One region of the Quadrisphaera setariae genome, then DNA from elsewhere that is predicted to be linked to it. Evidence: riboswitches for the same ligand, from Rfam matches in the RefSeq annotation. Region 1 holds a riboswitch; each other region holds the start of a gene.

Region 1 (6,690 bases):
GCAGGCGGACAGCGACAGCGCGAGGACGGCGCTGACGGCGGTGGCGAACAGGGCGGTGGGGGCGTGCGGTCGGGACATGACGGGCTCCTGGGTGGTGCTGAGGGGGTCTGGGGCGGGGGTGCGTCGGCGGACGGTCAGCGGACGCGGCGGAGGAAGTCGCGGGTGCGGGGGTGCTGCGGGGCGTCGAGCACCGCCGAGGGCGGTCCGCTCTCCACGACGCGGCCGGCGTCGAGGAAGACGACGGTGTCGGCCACCTCGCGGGCGAACGCGATCTCGTGGGTGACGATGACGAGGGTGGTGCCGCTGGCCGCGAGGTCGCGGATCACCTCGAGCACCTCGCCCACGAGCTCCGGGTCGAGGGCGGAGGTGGGCTCGTCGAAGAGGATGACCTCGGGGTCCATCGCCAGCGCCCTGGCGATGGCCACGCGCTGCGCCTGCCCGCCGGACAGCTGGCGCGGGTAGGCGCCGGTGTGGGCGGCCAGGCCCACGCGCGCCAGCAGCGCGGCCGCCCGCTGCCTGGCCTCGGCCCGGCTGAGCAGTCCGGTGGCGGCGGGAGCGGCCGCCACGTTCTCCAGCGCGGTGAGGTGGCCGAAGAGGTTGAAGGACTGGAAGACGAACCCGATCCGGCGGCGCTGCCGCAGGACCACCGGCTCGGCGACCTCCCTCAGCACGCCGCGGTGCCGGCGAACACCCACCAGCTCCCCGCCCACCTCGACGTGCCCGCCGTCGAGCTCCTCGAGGTGGTTGACGGCGCGCAGCAGCGTCGACTTGCCCGAGCCGGACGGCCCGATGATCGCCACGACGCGCCCGGCGGGCACGGACAGGGACACGTCGTCGAGCACGCGGCGGTCCCCGAACGACTTGCTCGCCCGCACCACCTCCACCGCGGCGCTCACCGGACGCTCCCGCCGGCGGGGCCGCCGGGCCGGGGGCTGACCGGGGCGGCCGGGGACGACGCCGCGCGGACCTTCGCGACCAGGTCACCGGCCCCGGCCCGGACGCGCTGCCACGGCGTGGGCGGCGGGGTCCTGTCGGCGCCGCGGGCGAAGGCCCGCTCGACGTGGAACTGGGCGGCGGAGACGACGCTGGTCAGCACGACGTACCAGGTGGTGGCCACGAGCAGCAGCGGGATGACGTCGCCGGGGTAGGTGGCGCCCATCGTCTGCACGGTGCCGAACAGGTCGAGCAGGGAGACGTAGAACACCAGCGAGCTGCCCTTGATGATGCCGATGAGCTGGTTGACGTAGTTCGGCACGATCGAGCGCAGCGCCTGCGGCATGACGATCCGCCAGAACCGGTACGCGCGCGGCAGGCCCAGCGCCGCGGCGGCCTCGCGCTGCCCGGCGTCCACCGACAGCAGCCCGCCGCGGACCACCTCGGAGGCGAACGCCGCCTCGTTGAGGCTGAGGGCGACCACCGCGATGAGCATCTCGTCGCCGAGGTCGGCGGTGCCGAACGTGACGAGCTGCGGCCCGAAGGGGACGCCGAGGCCGAGCTCGGGGTACAGCGCGCTGACGTTGTAGAGGAAGATCAGGACGACGATCAGCGGCACGGACCTGAACACCCAGGTGAACGTCCAGCTGACCACCTGCAGCACGGGGCTGCCCGACAGGCGCATGAGCGCCAGCAGCACGCCTCCGGCCAGGCCGAGCACGGCCGAGTACGCCGTGACCTGCAAGGTGATGAGCAGCCCCTCGAGGATGACGGGCCGCGAGAACCAGTAGCCGAACCGGTCCCACTGGTAGAAGGGGTTGGTCACCAGCCCGTGCACCACCTGCGCGAGCAGCACCAGCACGAGGGCGGTGGCCACCCAGCGCCAGGGGTGGCGCAGCGGGACGACGCGCTCGTCGTCCGGGGGTCTCGGGGGTGCCGGCGCGGGGCGCACGGCGGTCGGGCTGTCGCTCACGGGGGTCCTTCAGGGCAGGGGGTGGCGCACGCCCGCTGCAGTCGGCGCAGGGGTGCGTCAGGGCGTGGATCCAGGAGTGGCGGGCGCGTCGGCGGATCGCCGGGCGCCAGCGGGCCGCCGAGCCCGGCGGGAGGGCGGTGGGCTCAGGCGGAGCGGCGTACGAGGCGACAGCGCTGCGCGGCGGTGCGCAGGAGGTCGACGTGGCGGCGGCGCGTCAGCAGGGCGCTCGTCGTCGTCATGGTCGTGTCCGTCCGTGTCCTGCCCCGGGGAGGGGCTGTCGCGCTGACAGGGGCTCGGTCGAGCCCTGCCGGGTCTTCCCCTGGGGCACCCCGCCGCGAGTGGGGGTTGCCGGTCAGCGAGCCAGGGCTTGTCGCTGACGCTCATGACCTGTGGGTCCGTGCATCTGGTGGAGCTGTGGAGCTGACGTGGACCCTGCCACGCGGGCGGGCCGGGGGTGCCAGGGGCTCCCCCGGCCCGCTCGGACGTGGGACGTCGCAGGTCAGGCGGCGACGCGGACCTTGTTCGTCCAGCGGTTGACCACCTCGGTGCCGGCGCGCTGCAGCAGCTGCGTCACCGGGCAGCGGCGGCTGACCTCGGCGACGAAGGCCTCGAAGGCGGCGTCGTCGAGGTCGGTCTCCAGCTCCACGGTGAGCGTCACCTTCGAGAAGGAGGGGTTGCCCTCGGCGCCGAAGACGAGCACGGAGTTGTCGAGCTCGGCGTCGACCCGGCCGTGGAACTCGCCCAGCTCGACGCCCTGGCCCAGCGCCACGATCTTCGAGGTCACCTGGTTGCAGGAGACGTAGCCGGCGAGCACGAGGTCGAGCGGGCTGGGGGCGCTGTCGGTGCCCCCGAACGCGGGGTGGCCCTCGGCGCGGACCACGTGCGGCCCGCCGGTGATGGCGACCTCCTGCAGGACGCCCTCCCCCTCACCGTGGAGCTCGAAGGTCAGGACGGAACCCTTCGGGTGCAGCGGCATGGTGCGGTCTCCTCGTTCTCTGTCGGGTGTTCCAGCAGTGGACAGATGGCTCGACGGCCGCTCAGGCGGCGGTGCGGTGCTGCGCGGCGAGGTCCTGGTCGGCCGGGCGCTGGTCTGAGAGGCGCTCGCGCAGGTCGGTGCCGCGGTAGGCCCGGCGGAAGGCGCCGCGGCGCTGCAGCTCGGGCACCAGGCCGCGCGTGATGCCCCGCAGGTCGCGGGCGGGGTCGGCGGGGTGCAGCCGCAGGCCGGCCAGCCCGGCGCCGTGGAGGTCGAGGGCCAGGTCGGCCAGCTGCGCGGGGGTCCCGGCGAACACCTGCGCGCCGTCGGGTGCGGTGCTCGGGGCGGCCTGGTGGGCGGCGTGCGCTGCGCGCTCGAGCGCGTGCTCCTCGTGGTGGTCGAGGACGACGACGACGTCGGCGAGCAGGTGCCGCGGCGCCTGCTCGGCGCTGCGCGCTGCCGCGGCGAGGCGCTGGGCGGCGGCGACGTCACGCGGGGTGACGAAGGCCAGGTCAGCACGGCCGGGGAGCGTGTGCCTGCCACGGCCGGGCCGGCCGGGCAGCGCGACCAGCGGCCCGGCGCCCGGGTGGGTGGCCGCGGAGCGGCGGCGGACGGCGGTGACCCAGCCCTGCTCGTCGGCGGGCACGGGCACCTGCAGGTGCACCCCGGCGCGGCCGCCGCTGGCGCGGTCGAGGGCGTCGAGGGCGCGGGCGATCTGACCGGGGTCGGTGCGCCCGACGTTCACGGTGGGCACGAGGCCGATGGACCGCGTCGTAGCGGCCAGGCGGGTGGCCGCGCGGACGGCGTCGAGGCCGTCGGCGTCCTGCGCCGCGGCGTCTGCAGCGGTCACGGTGCTCGGGGGCACGTCGAGGGTGACGAGGTCGAGCAGGCCGACCTCCGCCTCGCGCACGAGGTGCGCCCAGGTGGCCGGGGAGCTGGGGCGGTCGCCGCCGAGGGCGAGCGCCAGGTGCAGGGAGGACATCGCGACACCTCGTCTTCTGCCCCGAGGAGGGGCCTCGCGCTTACCGGAGACCGCGTGGTGCGGGTCCGGTCGGGTCGTCACCTGGGGCACCCCGCCGCAGAGCGAGGGTTGCCGGTCAGCTAGCCAGGGCTTGTCGCTGACGCTCATGACCTGTGGAACACGTGGAGCTGGTGGTTCAGGTGGTGCGGGGCCAAGCCTGACGGCTCACGGCAGATGCGTCAACAGGCCGACCGCTGGCAGTTCGGCGGTGCCACCTCCGCTCTCCACGCTGGCGGAGTCGAGGGCCAGGACCGGATCCGTCGTGACCCTCGACTCCGCCGCGGCGAGGACCGGCCCTGCCGCCGTGACGCCCGTCGTCGTCCTGACGGTGCGGGTCAGCAGGAGACGACGCCGCGAACGCGGTGCCCGGTGGCGATCGACTCCCCCGAGATCGCTCGCGCCCTCGGCGACAGCAGGAACGTCACCAGGTCGGCGATCTCGTCGGGGCTCGACTCCCCGCCCCGTCCCGGCTGCACCTCCGCGGCCGGCGTCGGGGTGACGGTTCCGGGGCTCACCGTGTTGACCGTGACTCCGCTGCCGGCCACTGCGTCAGCGAGGTTCTTGGCGATCACGACCAGCGCCGCGTTGCGCACCGCGCCGGTGGTGTTACCGGTGAGGAAGGCGTTCTGGCCGCTGATGCCGACCACCCGCCCGTAGCCGGCCCCCTCCATCGCCGGCAGGACGGCGTTGACGAGCCGCAGGAAGACGACGGCCTTCGCGTCGAACGCCTCCAGCACCTGGGCCGGGTCGTCGTTGCGGGAGGCGTCGAGCGTGCGCGCGCTGGGCGCCGCGGCCACCACGAGGCCGTCGAGGCGTCCGTGGTGGGCGAGCACCGCGTCGACGGCGGCGGCCGCGGAGGCGTCGTCGCGGGCGTCGAGCCGCAGGCTCGTTCCGTGCTCGTCAGGGGTCGTCGAGCGGGAGGCGACCACGGCGGTCGCCCCCTCCTCGCGCAGCCGCTGCACCACGGCGCTCCCGACGAGCCCGGTGCCCCCGACCACGAGCACCACGCGTCCGCTCAGTCCCAGGTCCATGCGTCGAGGCTAGGTGCGGTGCGTCCTGTCTGCCCTGTGCGTCCTCCGCAGCCTTGATCCTCCGCAGCCACAGGGCTACGTTGGGTGATCTCCAGCACCGTCCGCCCCAGGCGGACGGCTCCGGAGCTTCCCGCACCTCGGTCTCGCGCGCCCGCGGTCTTCGACGCGCCCTCCTCGATGGGTCGTCCATGAGCTGCTCAGCTGCCGGCGCGTCCGGTAACCGCCCCCTGCGGACCGGTGGCCTGCGCGTCGCCGTGGAAGACCACTCCCGTGCCGGATCGGCGCTGCCGCTGCGCGTCATGACGCTGGTCGGCGACCTCGACATCGCCTCGATCCACCGCCTGCGCTCGGCCACCGACCTCGCGCTGCCCGCCGACGGCACCGGCGGCGCCTCGGACGTGGTGGTCGACCTCGCCTCGGTGGAGTTCATCGACTCCGCTGGGCTCGGCGCGCTGCTCAACACCCTGCGCCGGACGCTGGCGCTGGGCGGGCGCCTCGCCCTGGTCGGCGCGAGCGAGCAGGCCGTCCGGCTGCTGACCATCACCGGCGTCAACCGCGTCGTCTCCCTGCACGCGACGCTCGCCGAGGCCCTCGTCCACGGGCCGGGCGTCGGCCAGGCAGCCGCTGCCAGGGCGGCGCTCGCCTGACGGTGCCGGCAGCCCATCGCCAGGGCAGCGCCAGGATCCGGTTCGAGCAGGGGGTGACCGGGGCGCTGGCCATCGCCGAGGACGTCGCCGCGGTCGTCGTCGTCGACGTCCTGTCCTTCACGACGGCGGTCAGCGTGGTGCTGGACGGCGGCGGCCGGGTGTGGCCCTGCCCGTGGGACGACGACGAGCGCGCCACCGCGCTGGCGCTCCAGCACGACGCGGTGCTCGCCGTCGGGCGCTCTCGCGCGCGGGCTGCGGGAGGGGTGAGCCTGTCGCCGGTGTCGCTGCGCGCTGCATCGCCGCAGCGGCTGGTGCTGCCCTCCCCGAACGGCTCGCGCCTGTGCGCGGAGCTGGCCGGTCGAGCACCGGTGGTGGTGGCGGCGTGCCTGCGGAACGCCGCAGCGGTGGCGCGCTGGCTGACCGACCTGGCGGGCGGAGTCGACAGCGCGAGCGTGGCGGTGGTCGCCGCCGGGGAGCGCTGGCCCGACGGGAGCCTGCGGCCGGCGGTCGAGGACGTGTGGGGCGCTGGCGCCGTGGTCGACCGGCTGGTGGCGCTGGGGTGGACCGGGCTGTCGCAGGAGGCCCGCGCCGCACGCGCTGCCTCCTCAGCGACTCAGGACGACGTCGGGAGCGCCCTCCTCGAGTGCTCCAGCGGCGCCGAGCTGGTGGCCGCCGGGCACCGGGGCGACGTGCTCGTGGCCGCCGAGCCCGACACCAGCGACCGCGTGCCGGTGCTGCGCGACGGGTGCCTCAGCGCAGGCTGACCAGGGCCTGCTGGTAGCGCCGGCGGTAGACGCGCTGGGCGACCAGCAGCGCAGGGAACACGAGGCGCCACGGACCGCCCGGCGCCGGGCGGGTCAGGGAGCGCAGGGTCAGGTGCACCCGGCCCTCGGGGTCTCGGTGGACGACGAACGCCTCCTCACCGCTGACGGGATGGCCGCGCAGCGTGCCGTAGGCGAAGCCGCGGCGGTCGTCGGTGTCGACGACGGCGACCACGCGCACCGGCTCGCGCACGGTGACCGTGGCGGCGCGAGCTCCCAGCGCGGCGTGCAGCCACAGCTCCTCGCCATCGCGGACACCGCCCGGGCCTGAGGGCGGGTGGACGGTGAAGC
Region 2 (6,690 bases), on a different contig from region 1:
GTGACCGACGCTCGGCTGTCGGCGCTGCGGCTGGTGGGGGCGCGGCTGGACCGGGTGGTGCTGCGGCGCTGCCGGCTCGACGGAGCGGTGCTGCGCGATGCACAGCTCACCGACGTGCTGCTCGACGGGTGCGACCTGCGCGGCGCGGACCTCACGGGTGCCCAGCTGCGGCGCGTCTCGTTCGCGGGCAGCGACCTCACCGATGCCGACCTGGCGGGAGCGCGCTGCGACGACGTCGACCTGCGCGGCGCGACGCTGGAGGACCTGCGCGGGGCCGACGGGCTGCGCGGGTGCACCGTCGACGCGGTGCAGCTGGTGGCCCTGGCCCCGTCGCTGGCCGCTCACGTGGGCCTGCTCACCCTCTGACCTCCTCTCACCACCGGCACTCTCCCGCCGCAGTGCCGGTCAGGCAGCCCCACCACCGGCACTCTCCCGCGCCAGTGCCGGTCTGACGGCCCCACCACTGGCACTCCCCCGCGCCAGTGCCGGTCGACATGTGGGGCGCTCAGGGGGTGAGGGCGCCGGAGAGCAGGTGGTCAGCCGCCTCGCGGCTGCCCGCCAGCGCCAGCCGGCCGGACGCCAGCTCGGCGTCGAGGGTGGTGCGCCCCCACAGCAGGAGCAGCAGCGTGGGCGCGGATCCGGTCAGCTCCGCCACCGGCTCGGCTCCCCTGCCGATCACCGAGCACCCCGAGGCGCTCTCCAGCGCGAGCGCCCCCGGGAGCGCCGGGGTGCGCCCGAGCCGCACCTGCCGCGGGAGCATGACGTCGGCGACCTCCGCCACGCCGTCCGCGGCGACGTCGTCCTCCACCCACGCGGCCGGGTCGGGCGCAGCGCTCAGGCCAGCGGCCGAGAGCGCCGACTCGGCGTCCCAGCGGTGCAGCGCGGTCTCGTGCACCTGGCGCCGCGCCCAGAAGGCCGCGGTCGCGGGCGCCTCCGCGGCGGCGAACGTCCAGCAGGGCGCCGCCGGCGACGTCGAGGCCAGCGCCACCACGAGCTCGTCGGCGCCCTCGGCGAACCACGCGGGAACGGCGTCGTCGTCCTGCGGCCCCGGGAGCTCCTCACCGGGGGCGCCGTCCGGGGCGGTGGCCAGCGCCGCCCGCGCCCACCGGTGCACCCCGCCGGTGTGGCGGGCCAGGTCGGCCACCGTCCACCCCGGACAGCCGGGGACGACGACGGCGAGGGCCTCCGGCCGGAGGGCTGCGGCGAGCCGCCCGGCCTCCCGCTCGACCAGGGCCGCGGCGCGCGTCATCTCCACGCGCGGACGCTAGCGGCCGCAGCGGCGCCCGCGGCAGGCCCTGCCCTGCCAGCGGACGTGGAGATCCCGCCACGCTGCTCGTGACAGAGCGTTGACTCGTGAGCGATCGATCCGCTACGGTCCTGCCCAGGTCATGAGCGCCAGCGCCAAGCCCCGGCTCGCTGGCCGGCAACCCTGCTCGTCATGGGGTGCTCCGGGTGAAGACCAGGCGCGTGCCCACCGGCACGCGCAAGGACGACGACTTCGAGGAGCCGACGTGCACACGCACGCCCGACTGATGTGTCTGACCAGCGACGACTGTCGCTGGCGGCGCGCCTGACCGCAGGTCGCTGACCGCCGGGTCCTCCGGCAGCAGCACCCGCGGCCCCCGCTCGCCCCGACGCCGGGCGTGAGTGCGGGGCCCCTGCACCCGCGCGTCGCACCTCCGCGCGCCGCACCCGCGGCACATCCCTGCTCCCGCTCGCCGTCACTGTGAGTGACCGCCAGTGGGCGATGCCCCCTGCCCTGACCATCCCCCCACCACCCCGGAGGCCACGGTGATCGAGCCGTGATCGAGCTCAGGTCGCTCACGAAGACCTACGGCGAGGGCCAGCACGCCACCACCGTGCTGGACTCCCTCGACCTCACGGTCTCCCCCGGCGAGATCACCGCCGTCGTCGGTCCGTCCGGCGCCGGCAAGTCGACGCTCGCCGCCTGCACCACCCTGCTGGAGCGCCCGACGTCGGGCGCGGTCGTCGTGGGCGGCCGCGACCTCACCGCGCTGTCCGAGAAGGACCTGCGCGAGGCGCGCCGCGGCATCGGCACCGTGTTCCAGGCCGACGGCCTGCTCACCCGCCGCACCGCCGCGCAGAACGTCGAGCTGCCGCTCAAGCACCTCGGCGTGGTCCCCGCGCAGCGCAGGGCGCGCGTCGCCGAGCTGCTCGAGCGCGTGGGCCTGGCGGACAAGGCCCACCGCTACCCGCACGAGCTCTCCGGCGGGCAGCGCCAGCGCGTGGGCATCGCCCGCGCCCTCGCGCTGCGGCCGGGCGTGCTGCTGTCGGACGAGGCGACCTCGGGCCTGGACCCGCAGGCCACCGCGAGCATCGTGGCGCTGCTCAAGGAGCTCCGCGACGACCTGCAGCTGGCCGTCCTGTTCATCACGCACGAGATGGACACCGTCGTGGCGGTGGCCGACACCGTCGCCCGGCTCGACCACGGCCGCATCGTCGAGCACGGCGCCCTCGTCGACCTGCTGCACACCCCGGCGTCCCCGCTCGGCCGGGCGCTGCTGCCGCGCCGCGCCCACGCCGGCACCACCGAGCAGGGCGAACAGCGGTCGGTGTGGGTGGTCAGCCACGCCGGCAACCGCGTCCCCGCCGACTGGCTGGTCCGCGCCTCCCGCACGCTGGGCACCGACCTCGAGCTGCTGGGCGCGTCGCTGAGCACCGTCGCCGGGGTGGCCGTGGGCCACGCCGTCGTCGGGGCACCAGCGCACCTGGACGACGACGACGTCGAGGCCGCCCTCATCGGCCTCGGGCTGCACGCGCAGCGCGAGGAGTCCGACGCCGCAGAGCAGCGCGTCGCCGCGCAGACCCTGGAGGTCGTGGCATGAGCACCGTCCTGCTCTCCCCGGTGCTGGCCGCCACCAGCACCGACCTGACCTGGGCGGAGATCCCCGCCCTCGTGCTGCCGGCCCTCGGCGACACCCTCGTCATGGTCGGGGTGACGATGGCGGTCGTCGTCGTCCTCGGTGTGCCCCTGGGCGTGGCCCTGGACGCCCTCGGCCCCGGCGGCCTGACGCCGCGGCCCGTGCTGCACCGGGTGCTCTCCGCCGTGGTGAGCGTGGGCCGGTCGCTGCCGTTCCTCATCCTCATGGCCGCGCTCGTGCCGTTCACGCGGTTCGTCACCGGCACCAACATCGGCATCCCCGCCGCGGTGGTGCCGATGGCCCTGGCCGGCACGGCGTTCTTCAGCCGCATCGTGGAGAACTCCCTGCGGTCGGTGCCGCCGTCACTGGTCCGGGTGGCCCGCGCCTCCGGCGCCTCACCGCTGCAGGTGCTCACCAGCGTCAAGCTGGCCGAGGCCGTCCCGTCGATCCTCGGCGGCCTGACCATCAACACCATCGCGATGATCGAGTACTCGGCCATCGCAGGCACCATCGGCGCCGGCGGCATCGGCTACGTGGCCGTCACCTACGGGTACCAGCGCTTCGACCACAACGTGATGATCACCACGATCGTCGTGCTGGTCGCCCTCGTCGCCGCCGTCCAGGCGCTCGGCGACGCCGCCGTGCGCGCCACCACCCCCCACTCGCGCCGCCGCCTCCCGCGCCAGCGCCGCGCCGGCACGTCCGGCGCGACGTCCTCGTCGTCGTCCTCCACCGCCCAGACCAGCGCCAGCGCTTCTCCGAAGGAGCTCACCGATGTCCACCACTGAGACCCGTCCCTCCACCGGCGGCACCGAGAGCCACGGCTTCGAGGTCAAGCAGCGCAAGCGGTGGCCGTGGGTCGCCGGTGGGGCGGTGGCCGTGCTGGCCGTCGCGGCCGCCGTGGTGGTCCCCCGCCTCGGCGGCACCGAGACCGCCAACACCACCCCCGGCGCCACGCTCTACGTGGCCACCGCCGAGGGCAACGCCCGCGAGCAGGCGCTCATCGAGTACATCGCGAAGGACGTCGCCCCGGAGCACGGCATCACGATCGCGTTCAAGGCCCTGGCGGACTCGAACACCATCAACCGCGCCGTCAGCGACGGCGAGGTGGCCGGCACCGTCTACCAGCACAAGCTGTGGCTGGGGCAGGTGCTGCAGGCCAACCCCGACTTCAAGGAGGAGGCGGCCACCCCGGTCTTCCGGTGGGGCTTCGGGCTGTGGTCGGACAAGTACAAGACGCCCCAGGAGATCCCCCAGGGCGGCACGGTGTCGCTGTACTCCGACCCCGCCAACGAGGCGCAGGGCCTGTATGTGCTGCAGCAGGCCGGGCTCATCACCCTCAAGGACGGCGTGGACGTCGGCTCCGCGACCGTGGACGACATCGCGTCCAACCCGAAGGACCTGAAGTTCACGCTGCTCGACTTCGGCGCGCAGAGCAGGGCCCTGCCCGACCTCGACGCCGCCGTCGGCTACACCGAGTACTACCTCGCCGCCAAGATCCCGCTGGAGCAGCAGATCTTCGCGCCGACCCCGCCGGACGAGTTCGCGGGGCAGCTGACCATCGGCTCCACCTGGAAGGACTCCGACAACATCAAGAAGCTCGTCGCGACCTTCCAGGACCCGAAGGTGCAGGAGTTCCTCGCGAACGACCCGTCCGTGAAGGGCGTGCTGCTGCCGCTGGACGCCAGCTGACCCCTTCCCTCCTCCCAGCCGGGCGCCCGGTTGCGGTTCCTGGACCCTCCGGAACCGCAACCGGCCGCCCGGCCGCAGTTCCGGAGGGGACCTCCGGGGGCTGCGCCGCGCGGGACTCGTGCCTAGGGTCACGGGTGTGAGCGAGCAGACTCCCGAGCCCACCCCCGTCGACACCGAGGTCGTCAGCGCTCTGCGCGAGCGCTACCCCGTCCGCATCGGCGTCCAGGTCCAGCCGCAGCACTCCGACTACGCCGGCATCCGCCGCACCGTGGCCGCCGTCGAGGAGCTCGGCGTGGACGTCGCGTTCAACTGGGACCACTTCTACCCGCTGTACGGCGAGCCCGACGGCCTGCACTTCGAGTGCTGGAGCCTGCTCGCCGCCTGGGCGGAGGCCACCGAGCGGGTCGAGATCGGCGCGCTGGTGACCTGCAACAGCTATCGCAACCCCGAGCTCCTGGCCGACATGGCCCGCACGGTCGACCACATCTCCGCCAAGGGCGGCGAGGGCCGCCTCATCCTCGGCATCGGCTCCGGCTGGTTCGAGAAGGACTACGACGAGTACGGCTACGAGTTCGGCACCGCCGGCGGCCGCCTGGACCAGCTCGGTGAGGCGCTCCCCCGCATCGAGAGCCGTCTGAGCAAGCTCAACCCGGCGCCCACCCGCCACATCCCCGTGCTCATCGGCGGTGGCGGCGAGAAGAAGACGCTGCGCATGGTCGGCAAGCACGCCGACGCGTGGCACTCCTTCGGCGACGCCGAGACGTTCACCCGCAAGAGCGGGATCCTCGACAGGTGGGCACGCGAGGCCGGCCGCGAGCCGGTGGCCGTCGAGCGCAGCATCGGCGTGGAGGGCACCTCCGACCCGGCCGAGGCCGGCGAGGACCTGCTGGGCCGCGGGGCCACGCTGTTCACCATCGGCGCCGGCGGACCCGACTACGACTTCGGCCGCCTGCGCGACTGGCTCGCCTGGCGCGACGAGAAGAACGCCTGAGCCTCCCCCGTCCGTGATCATGGGCAGTCGGCCGCTGACCAGCGAGGTGGCCGATCGCCCATGACCACGGTGGGTCGGTAGCGTTCAGCCGTGCCGAAGAGCCCCAGCACCCTGCTCGCGACCCTCACCGGCACCGACAGGCCCGGCGTCACCGCTGCGGTGCTGGGGGCGCTGGCCGGCCGCGGCCTGGAGGTGCTCGACGTCGAGCAGCACGTGGTCCGCGGCCACCTCACGCTCGCGCTGCTCACCACGCGCGGACCGTCCAGCACCGGTGACGACGACCGCGCGGCCGAGCTGGAGCGGGCGCTGCGCGCCGCCGCCGCCCCCTTCGACCTCGAGGTCACCACCACCCCCGGCGGCAGCAGCGACGACCCGGCCGCCGGCGTCGTCGTCCCGAGCGGTCCCCGCTCGCACGTCACGGTGCTGGCTGCGCCCCTGCGACCCGAGCAGCTGGCGCTGGTGGCCGGCACCGTCGCCGACGCGGGCGCGTCGATCGACGCCGTCCGCAGCCTCGCCACCGCCACCCCCGACCACCCCGTCACCTGCCTGGAGCTCGACGTGCGGGGCGCCGAGCCGGCCGCGCTGCGCCGCGACCTCGCCGCCGTCGCCGCGAGCGCCGGGGTGGACGTGGCCGTCTCACCGGCGGGGCTGGTGCGGCACGGGCGGCGGCTGGTGGTGCTCGACGTCGACTCGACGCTCATCCAGGACGAGGTGATCGAGCTCATCGCGGCGCACGCCGGCCCGGAGGCGCAGCGCGCGGTGGCGGAGGTCACCGAGCGGGCGATGCGCGGCGAGCTCGACTTCGCGGAGTCGCTGCACGAGCGCGTCAAGGCCCTCGCGGGGCTCGACGCCCGCATCCTCGCCGAGGTGCGCGCCGCGGTGCGGCTGACGCCGGGCGCGGAGGTGCTGTGCTCGGTGCTGCAGCGGCTCGGGTTCGTCATGGCGCTGGTCTCGGGCGGGTTCGCCGAGGTGGTGGAGCCGCTGGCGGCGAGCCTGGGCATCGCCCGGGTGCGCGCCAACCGCCTGGAGGTCGTCGACGGCCGGCTCACGGGCCGGGTCCTGGGTGACGTGGTCGACCGGGCCGGCAAGGCGACGGCGCTCCGCGAGTTCGCCCGCGCCGAGGGG
Region 3 (6,690 bases), on a different contig from region 1:
CGGCTGCTCGAGGTCACCGCGTGAGCGCAGCGGGTGCTGTGAGCGGTGGCGCCGGCGTGCCGGCCAGCGCCACGGCCGGAGCCTCGGGGGCGCCGCGCGACGAGCTGGTCACCGCAGCCCCTCGCACCAGCGAGGTGGTGCACCGCGGGTACGTGTGGGACCTGGTCCGCGACGTCGTCACCCTCGACGGCGTCGAGGGCGGGGCGCTGGGCTCCGGCACGGTGACGCGCGAGCTGCTGCGCCACCCCGGCGCGGTCGGGGTGCTGGCCCTGGACGACGACGAGCGCATCCTCCTCGTCCGCCAGTACCGCCACCCCGTCGAGCACCTGCTGTGGGAGCTGCCGGCCGGTCTGCTCGACGTGGCGGGGGAGCCGCCGCACCTGGCGGCGGCCCGGGAGCTGGCCGAGGAGGCCGACCTGCGCGCCGGCTCGTACTACGTGCTGCTCGACTGGTTCCTGTCTCCGGGTGGGTCCGACGAGGCGTTCCGGCTCTTCCTCGCCCGCGACCTCTCGCCGGTGCCCGAGTCCGAGCGGCACCGGCGCACCGACGAGGAGGCGGGGATGGTCTCCACCTGGGTGCCGCTGGAGGCCGCGCGCGACGCCGTGCTCGCGGGCGACCTGAACAGCCCCAGCCTCGTGGCGGGCGTCCTGGCGGCGTGGACGGCGCGCGAGCGCGGCTGGTCCGAGCTGCGCGCTCTCGACGCGCCGTGGCCCCAGCACCGGGCCTACCGTTAGCCCCATGCCGCTGCTGCGCCGTTCCAAGACCGAGGACTCCGCCGCCGACCAGGCCATCGCGCGCGCGTCCGACGACGCCGACCGCGGCCGCCTGTCGCAGGCGGCCACCCAGCTGGTGCGCCGCCTGGTCGACCTGGGCATCGACGGCGCCGGACCGCTGCCGCCGGCCGCCGAGGCCGCGGAGTCCGCCCGGCGCAAGCGCTCCGACGTCGAGGACGCCATCGACGCGCTGGTCTCCTCCTCCACCCGGTCGGCCGCGGTGGGCGGGTTCGTCACCGGCCTCGGCGGTTTCGTCACCCTCCCGGTGGCGCTTCCCGCCAACCTCCTGGGCTACTACGTCATCGCCACCCGCACCGTGGCGGGGACCGCCGCGCTGCGCGGGTACGACCTGTCCTCCGAGGAGGTCCGCTCAGCGGTCCTGCTGGTGCTGGCTGACGAGGACGGCGGGGCGCTGCTGGCCAAGTTCGGCCTGGCGGGCCCTGGCGGACTCGTCACCCGGCTGGCCCGCAAGCAGCTCGCGGGCCCCGGCCTGGCCGTGCTCAACAAGGCCATCGGCTTCCAGCTGCTCTCCCGGCTCGGCCGCTCCAGCCTGTCGCGCCTGGGCCGCGGTCTGCCACTGGCCGGTGGTCTGCTCGGTGCCGGGCTCGACGCGTACTCGCTGCGCCGCACCGCCAAGGCGGCCCGCGCGGCGTTCCCGCTGCGCCGCGGCGGGGCGGGTGAGGTCACGGGGGGAGCGGGCCGGTGAGCCCGACCGGGCTCGGACCGGAGCGCAGCGCACCGGGCGCCGCCCGGGCCCTTTGGACGGCGATGCGCCGCGGACGGGTCCGCGGTGGCCCGCGCACCTCGGCGGTGATCACCAGCCTGCCGCGCCTCGTGCCCGCCGTGCTGGCGGGGCGCTACACGGGCTGCTCCCGCGGCCGGCTGCTGCTCATCGCGGGGGCCGCCGCGTACGTCGCGTCCCCGGTGGACCTGCTCCCCGAGGGGCTGCTCGGCCCGATCGGCCTGGCGGACGACGCCGCGGTGCTGGCCTGGCTGGCCGGAGCGCTGCTGTCCGAAGGGCAGGCGTTCCTGGCCTGGGAGCAGCAGCGTCCGCCGGCGGAGGCCCGCCCGCGCTGGCGCGGACGCCGCGGTCGTCCGGAGGTCGTCCCCGGGGACGTCGTCGGCTGAGGCCGACTCCCGCTCGGCGTCCGTCGTCCTGTCTCGCGCAGTTCGTCGTGCGCCCACAGGGCGACGAGCAGCACAGCCCGCGGGGCAGCCGTCCACAGGAGGCGTCCGAGGGCGGCGCGGTGACCGCACCCCCGGCCACGGTGGACCCGTGGAGCCAGCCCAGCAGCCCGGACGCAGCGTCATCAGGAGCAGCAGCCCCTTCGAGGTGCTCGCCCTCGCCGAGAGCACCCTCGGATTCCGCCCGCGCGAGAGCCTCCTGGTGGTCGGCCTGAGAGGCCCGCGGTGGCGCACCGGCCTCGTCGCCAGGGTGGACGTCGCCGCGGCGGACGAGCCGGAGGTGGTGGGCTCGCTGGTCCACCACCTGCTCGCCGACGGAGCCGGCCGGTGCTTCGTCGCACTGGTCACCGACGCAGGCGGAGCACCGGTGGAGCGGGGCCGCCGGAGGCTCACGCTGGTGCCTCCGCCTCGCGGTCCGCAGGACGAGGACGCCCACCCCGCCGGGCCGCGAGGGCTCCTGGGGCTGCCGGGGGCCGACCGCGCTGAGCGCGTCTGCGCGGCGCTGGTGGCCGCCGGGATCGAGCCCGAGCCGTGGCTGGTGCACCGCGGCCGGCTCTACTCCTACTCCTGCGACCTGTCCTGCTGCCCTCGGGACGGCCTCCCGTTGGACCGCGTGGCCTCCACCCGCGTGGCGGCCGAGGCGGTCCTCGCCGGGCGCGTGGTCACCGCGGACCGCGAGGGGTGGGAACGAGGTCTGCGCCGCGCCGTCGCCGCCGCGGGCACCGGCGGCGCGGGAGGTCCGGGAGGTCCGGGCGGCCCGCACGAGCCGGACGAGGCGGGGGACGCCGCCGTGGCCAGCGCCCTGGCGGGCCTTGACCGCCGCCGCCGACCCGCCTCCCCGGACGTCCGCCGCACCTGGCGCCGCGTGCTGGCCGCGGAGGAGGCAGCCCCCGGCGCCGTCCTGCGCCTCGACGCCGCCGACGCCGCCCTGCTGCTGGACGGCCTCACCAGGCTCCCGCTGCGCGACCACCTGCTCGCTGCCGCGGTGCCGCAGGCCCTGCCCGAGCTGGCCCGGTCCGGCACGCCCCTCGTCGACCCCGGAGCCGCTCTCGCGGTGCTCCAGCAGCTCGCACGCCGAGCGCCGCTGCGCTGGCGGGCCGCCGCGACGGGCTGCGCCGCCTACGTCGCGTGGTGCACGGGGGCGGCGCCAGCGGCGGGCGTGTGGGCCGAGGCCGCTCTGGAGCTCGACCCCGAGCACTCGCTCTCGGCCCTCGTCCTGCAGGCGGTGAGCATCGGGATGCCGCCGCCGGGCCGAGAGCGGGCCACCGGGGCCGGTGGCCCCGGACACCGCTGAAGGGGTGGCGGAGGCGTCCAGATGCTGAGACGAGGTGGAGTGCCGCTGCAGCGCTGCCTATCCTCCGAGCAGGTCATGAGCGCCAGCGACAAGCCCCGGCTCGCTGGCCGGCAACCCCCGCCCGCGGTGGGGTGCCCCGGGTGATGACCTGGCCGCTCCCCGTCCGGGGAAGCGGCAAGCGCGGGCCACGGGCCCGACGGGCCGTCGGCTCGTCGCGCCCTGGCCCTGAGGTCAGGGGAGTCTCCTGTGAACGACGGTTGGTCCTTCGAGACGAAGCAGATCCACGCCGGGCAGTCGGCTGACAGCGCCACGGGCGCGAGGGCGCTGCCGATCTACTCCACCACGTCATACGTCTTCGACGATGCCGCGGACGCCGCGGACCTGTTCGCGCTGAAGAAGTTCGGCAACATCTACACGCGGATCATGAACCCCACCACCGACGTGGTGGAGCAGCGCGTCAACGCCCTCGAGGGGGGTGTGGGCGCCCTCGCCGTCGCCTCCGGCCAGGCGGCCGAGACGCTCGCGCTGCTCAACGTCGCCGAGGCCGGTGACCACGTCGTGGCCAGCGCCTCCCTCTACGGCGGCACGTACAACCTCCTGCGGCGCACGCTGCCCAAGTTCGGCGTGCACGTGACCTTCGTCGAGGACCCCGACGACCTCGACGCGTGGCGCGCCGCGGCCACCCCGGCGACCCGGGCGTTCTTCGCGGAGACGGTCTCCAACCCGCGCTCGCACGTGCTCGACGTCGAGGGCGTCTCGGCGGTGGCCCACGAGGTGGGCGTGCCGCTGGTGGTGGACAACACCGTCGCCACCCCCTACCTGCTCCGACCGCTCGAGCACGGGGCGGACGTCGTCGTGCACTCGGCCACGAAGTACCTCGGCGGCCACGGCACGGCCATCGCGGGGATCATCGTGGACGGCGGGCGCTTCGACTACGGGCAGGGCGACAGGTTCCGCGGGTTCACCACGCCCGACGACAGCTACGACGGCCTCGTGTACGCCCGTGACCTGGGCGTGGGCAGCCCCCTGGGCGCCAACCTGTCCTACATCCTCAAGGCGCGCGTGCAGCTGCTGCGCGACATCGGCGCCTCCGTGGCCCCCTTCAACAGCTTCCTCATCGCCCAGGGCCTGGAGACGCTGAGCCTGCGCATCGAGCGGCACGTGGCCAACGCCACGCGGGTGGCGCAGTGGCTCGAGCAGCGCCCCGAGGTGCTCTCGGTCTCCTACGCCGGACTGCCCTCCAGCCCCTGGTACGAGCGCGCGCAGCGCCTGCTGCCGCGCGGCGTCGGCGCCGTGGTGGCCTTCGAGATCGACGGCGGCGCCGAGGCCGGTCGCCGGTTCGTGTCGGGCCTGAGCCTGCACAGCCACGTCGCCAACATCGGCGACGTGCGCAGCCTCGTCATCCACCCGGCCTCGACCACCCACAGCCAGCTCGACGAGCAGCAGCAGCGGGCCGCGGGGGTCACCCCGGGCCTCGTGCGCCTGGCGGTGGGCCTGGAGGGCGTCGAGGACGTCCTGGCCGACCTCGAGGCCGGCTTCACCGCCGCGAAGGGCGCATGAGCGCCGCCGCCCGCGGGCAGGGCCAGCAACCTCCGGCAGCCGGCCCGGGGACCCGGGAGCAGCAGCTCCCGGTCTCCGGCGGCTGGCGCGAGGGCGACCCGGTCGGCGACCGCCTGTTCGCCGACCTCGGCCCCCTGGCGCTGGAGGGCGGAGGGTCCTTGCCCGCGGTGCGGCTCGCCTACGAGACCTGGGGCCGCCTGAGCGCGGCCCGGGACAACGCGGTGCTCATCTGCCACGCCCTGACCGCTGACAGCCACGTCGTCGGTGGGGCGGGGCCAGGGCACCCCACGCCGGGCTGGTGGTCGGAGCTGGTGGGCCCCGGGCTCGCCATCGACACCGACCGCTGGTTCGTCGTCGCCCCCAACGTGCTCGGGGGCTGCCAGGGGAGCACCGGCCCCTCGTCCACCGCCCCCGACGGACGCCCGTGGGGGAGCCGCTTCCCCTACGTCACCATCCGCGACCAGGTGGCCGCCGAGGCGGCCCTGGCCGACGTCCTGGGCGTGCGGCGCTGGGCCGCCGTGGTCGGCGGGTCCATGGGGGGGATGCGGGCCGTCGAGCACGCGGTCACCCACCCCGAGCGCGTGGAGCGGCTGCTCGCCGTGGCCACCACGGCCCGGGCGACCGCGGACCAGATCGCCTGGTGCGCCCCGCAGCTGGCAGCGGTGCGCTCCGACCCGGGCTGGAGCGGCGGCGACTACCACGACGCCGCCCCGGGGCAGGGCCCGCACCGCGGGCTCGGGCTGGCGCGCATGGTCGCCCACACGACCTACCGGTCCGCGGCCGAGCTCGACGCGCGCTTCGGGCGGTCAGCCCAGCCGGGGGAGCAGCCCCTGGGCGGCGGCGGGCGGTTCGCGGTGGAGTCCTACCTGCAGCACCACGCCGACAAGCTGGTCCGCCGCTTCGACGCGGGGTCCTACGTGGTGCTCACCGAGGCGATGAACAGCCACGACGTCGGCCGCGGTCGGGGCGGCACCCAGGCGGCGCTGTCCCGGGTCACCGCGCGCACCCGCGTGGTGGCCGTCGACACCGACCGCCTCTACCCGGTCTCCCTGTCCGAGGAGCTCGCCGACGGGGTGCCCGGCGCCGAGCTGGACGTGGTCGCCTCCCCGTACGGCCACGACGGGTTCCTCATCGAGAGCGAGGCCATCGCCAAGGTGGCGGGGGAGCTCTTCGCCCCCTGAGCAGCGCGCACCCCGGGTCGGGGCGCGCGCTGGTGCGCACCCCGGCGGGCGGGGTGGGTAGGTTCGCCTCCACGGCGAGACGCGCCGTGTCCGTCAGCTGCCCGTCAGCGGCGGGGGAGCGATGGGGGTGCGATGGCGGTCGTCGTGGGCTTCGCCGGGACCGACGAGGGGCGGGCCGCGCTGGCCCGGGCCGAGCAGGAGGCGTCCCTGCGGGGCACCTCGCTGCTGGTGGTCGACACCGGCCGGGAGCCGACCCCGGCCGCCGAGCTGGAGGCCGCGCTGGGCTCGCTGGAGGTCGAGCACCAGCTCGTGCCGCCGGGCCCCCTGCGCGACGCCGCGGAGGAGGTCATCACCGCGGCGGAGGGCGCCGAGCTGGTGGTCATCGGTCTGCGTCGCCGCTCGAGCGTCGGCAAGCTCATCCTCGGCGCCAACGCCACGCGGATCCTGCTCGAGGCGCCCTGCCCGGTGATCACCGTCAAGCCCGCGGCGTCCTGAGGCGCTCCCGCCCCGCCCCGTACCGCGCTCGTCCCGAGGGCCCCGGCAGCACCGCTGCCGGGGCCCTCGGCGCGTCCGGGCGCGCTCGGGCCGGGTCCGAGGTGCGCATCCGCCGTGGGGGGACGTGGGGCCGGACGGGGGGCGGTGCGGGCGGGGTGGTGCCGGGGGCGCCCCCGGCGTGGCAGAATGCTTGCCAAGGTCC

Evidence for each region. Region 1 has a riboswitch for S-adenosylmethionine ahead of FMM08_RS07380 (amino acid ABC transporter permease). Riboswitches for the same ligand answer to the same signal wherever they lie in the genome.
Region 2: another riboswitch for S-adenosylmethionine. It lies ahead of FMM08_RS04840 (methionine ABC transporter ATP-binding protein); the one in region 1 lies ahead of FMM08_RS07380 (amino acid ABC transporter permease).
Region 3: another riboswitch for S-adenosylmethionine. It lies ahead of FMM08_RS21100 (bifunctional o-acetylhomoserine/o-acetylserine sulfhydrylase); the one in region 1 lies ahead of FMM08_RS07380 (amino acid ABC transporter permease).

The regions. Positions count from the first base shown of each region.
Region 1 covers NZ_VKAC01000004.1:26,490-33,179, reverse strand. Annotated here, with positions in the region: gene FMM08_RS07390 (ABC transporter substrate-binding protein) at 1-78, opposite strand, end outside; gene FMM08_RS07385 (amino acid ABC transporter ATP-binding protein) at 135-896, opposite strand; gene FMM08_RS07380 (amino acid ABC transporter permease) at 893-1,906, opposite strand; SAM riboswitch class IV at 2,181-2,294, opposite strand; gene FMM08_RS07375 (OsmC family protein) at 2,406-2,882, opposite strand; gene FMM08_RS07370 (LLM class oxidoreductase) at 2,944-3,861, opposite strand; SAM riboswitch class IV at 3,893-4,012, opposite strand; gene FMM08_RS07365 (SDR family NAD(P)-dependent oxidoreductase) at 4,236-4,931, opposite strand; gene FMM08_RS07360 (STAS domain-containing protein) at 5,120-5,578, shown strand; gene FMM08_RS07355 (2-phosphosulfolactate phosphatase) at 5,632-6,342, shown strand; gene FMM08_RS07350 (DUF1990 domain-containing protein) at 6,329-6,690, opposite strand, start outside.
Region 2 covers NZ_VKAC01000002.1:341,891-348,580, reverse strand. Annotated here, with positions in the region: gene FMM08_RS04850 (pentapeptide repeat-containing protein) at 1-366, shown strand, start outside; gene FMM08_RS04845 (maleylpyruvate isomerase N-terminal domain-containing protein) at 506-1,249, opposite strand; SAM riboswitch class IV at 1,385-1,496, shown strand; gene FMM08_RS04840 (methionine ABC transporter ATP-binding protein) at 1,803-2,846, shown strand; gene FMM08_RS04835 (methionine ABC transporter permease) at 2,843-3,670, shown strand; gene FMM08_RS04830 (MetQ/NlpA family ABC transporter substrate-binding protein) at 3,657-4,574, shown strand; gene FMM08_RS04825 (LLM class F420-dependent oxidoreductase) at 4,765-5,565, shown strand; gene serB (phosphoserine phosphatase SerB) at 5,656-6,690, shown strand, end outside.
Region 3 covers NZ_VKAC01000017.1:9,885-16,574, forward strand. Annotated here, with positions in the region: gene pyrG (CTP synthase) at 1-24, shown strand, start outside; gene FMM08_RS21080 (NUDIX domain-containing protein) at 21-734, shown strand; gene FMM08_RS21085 (hypothetical protein) at 739-1,479, shown strand; gene FMM08_RS21090 (YkvA family protein) at 1,476-1,901, shown strand; gene FMM08_RS21095 (DUF4192 domain-containing protein) at 2,050-3,252, shown strand; SAM riboswitch class IV at 3,324-3,439, shown strand; gene FMM08_RS21100 (bifunctional o-acetylhomoserine/o-acetylserine sulfhydrylase) at 3,499-4,812, shown strand; gene metX (homoserine O-acetyltransferase MetX) at 4,809-5,993, shown strand; gene FMM08_RS21110 (universal stress protein) at 6,126-6,488, shown strand.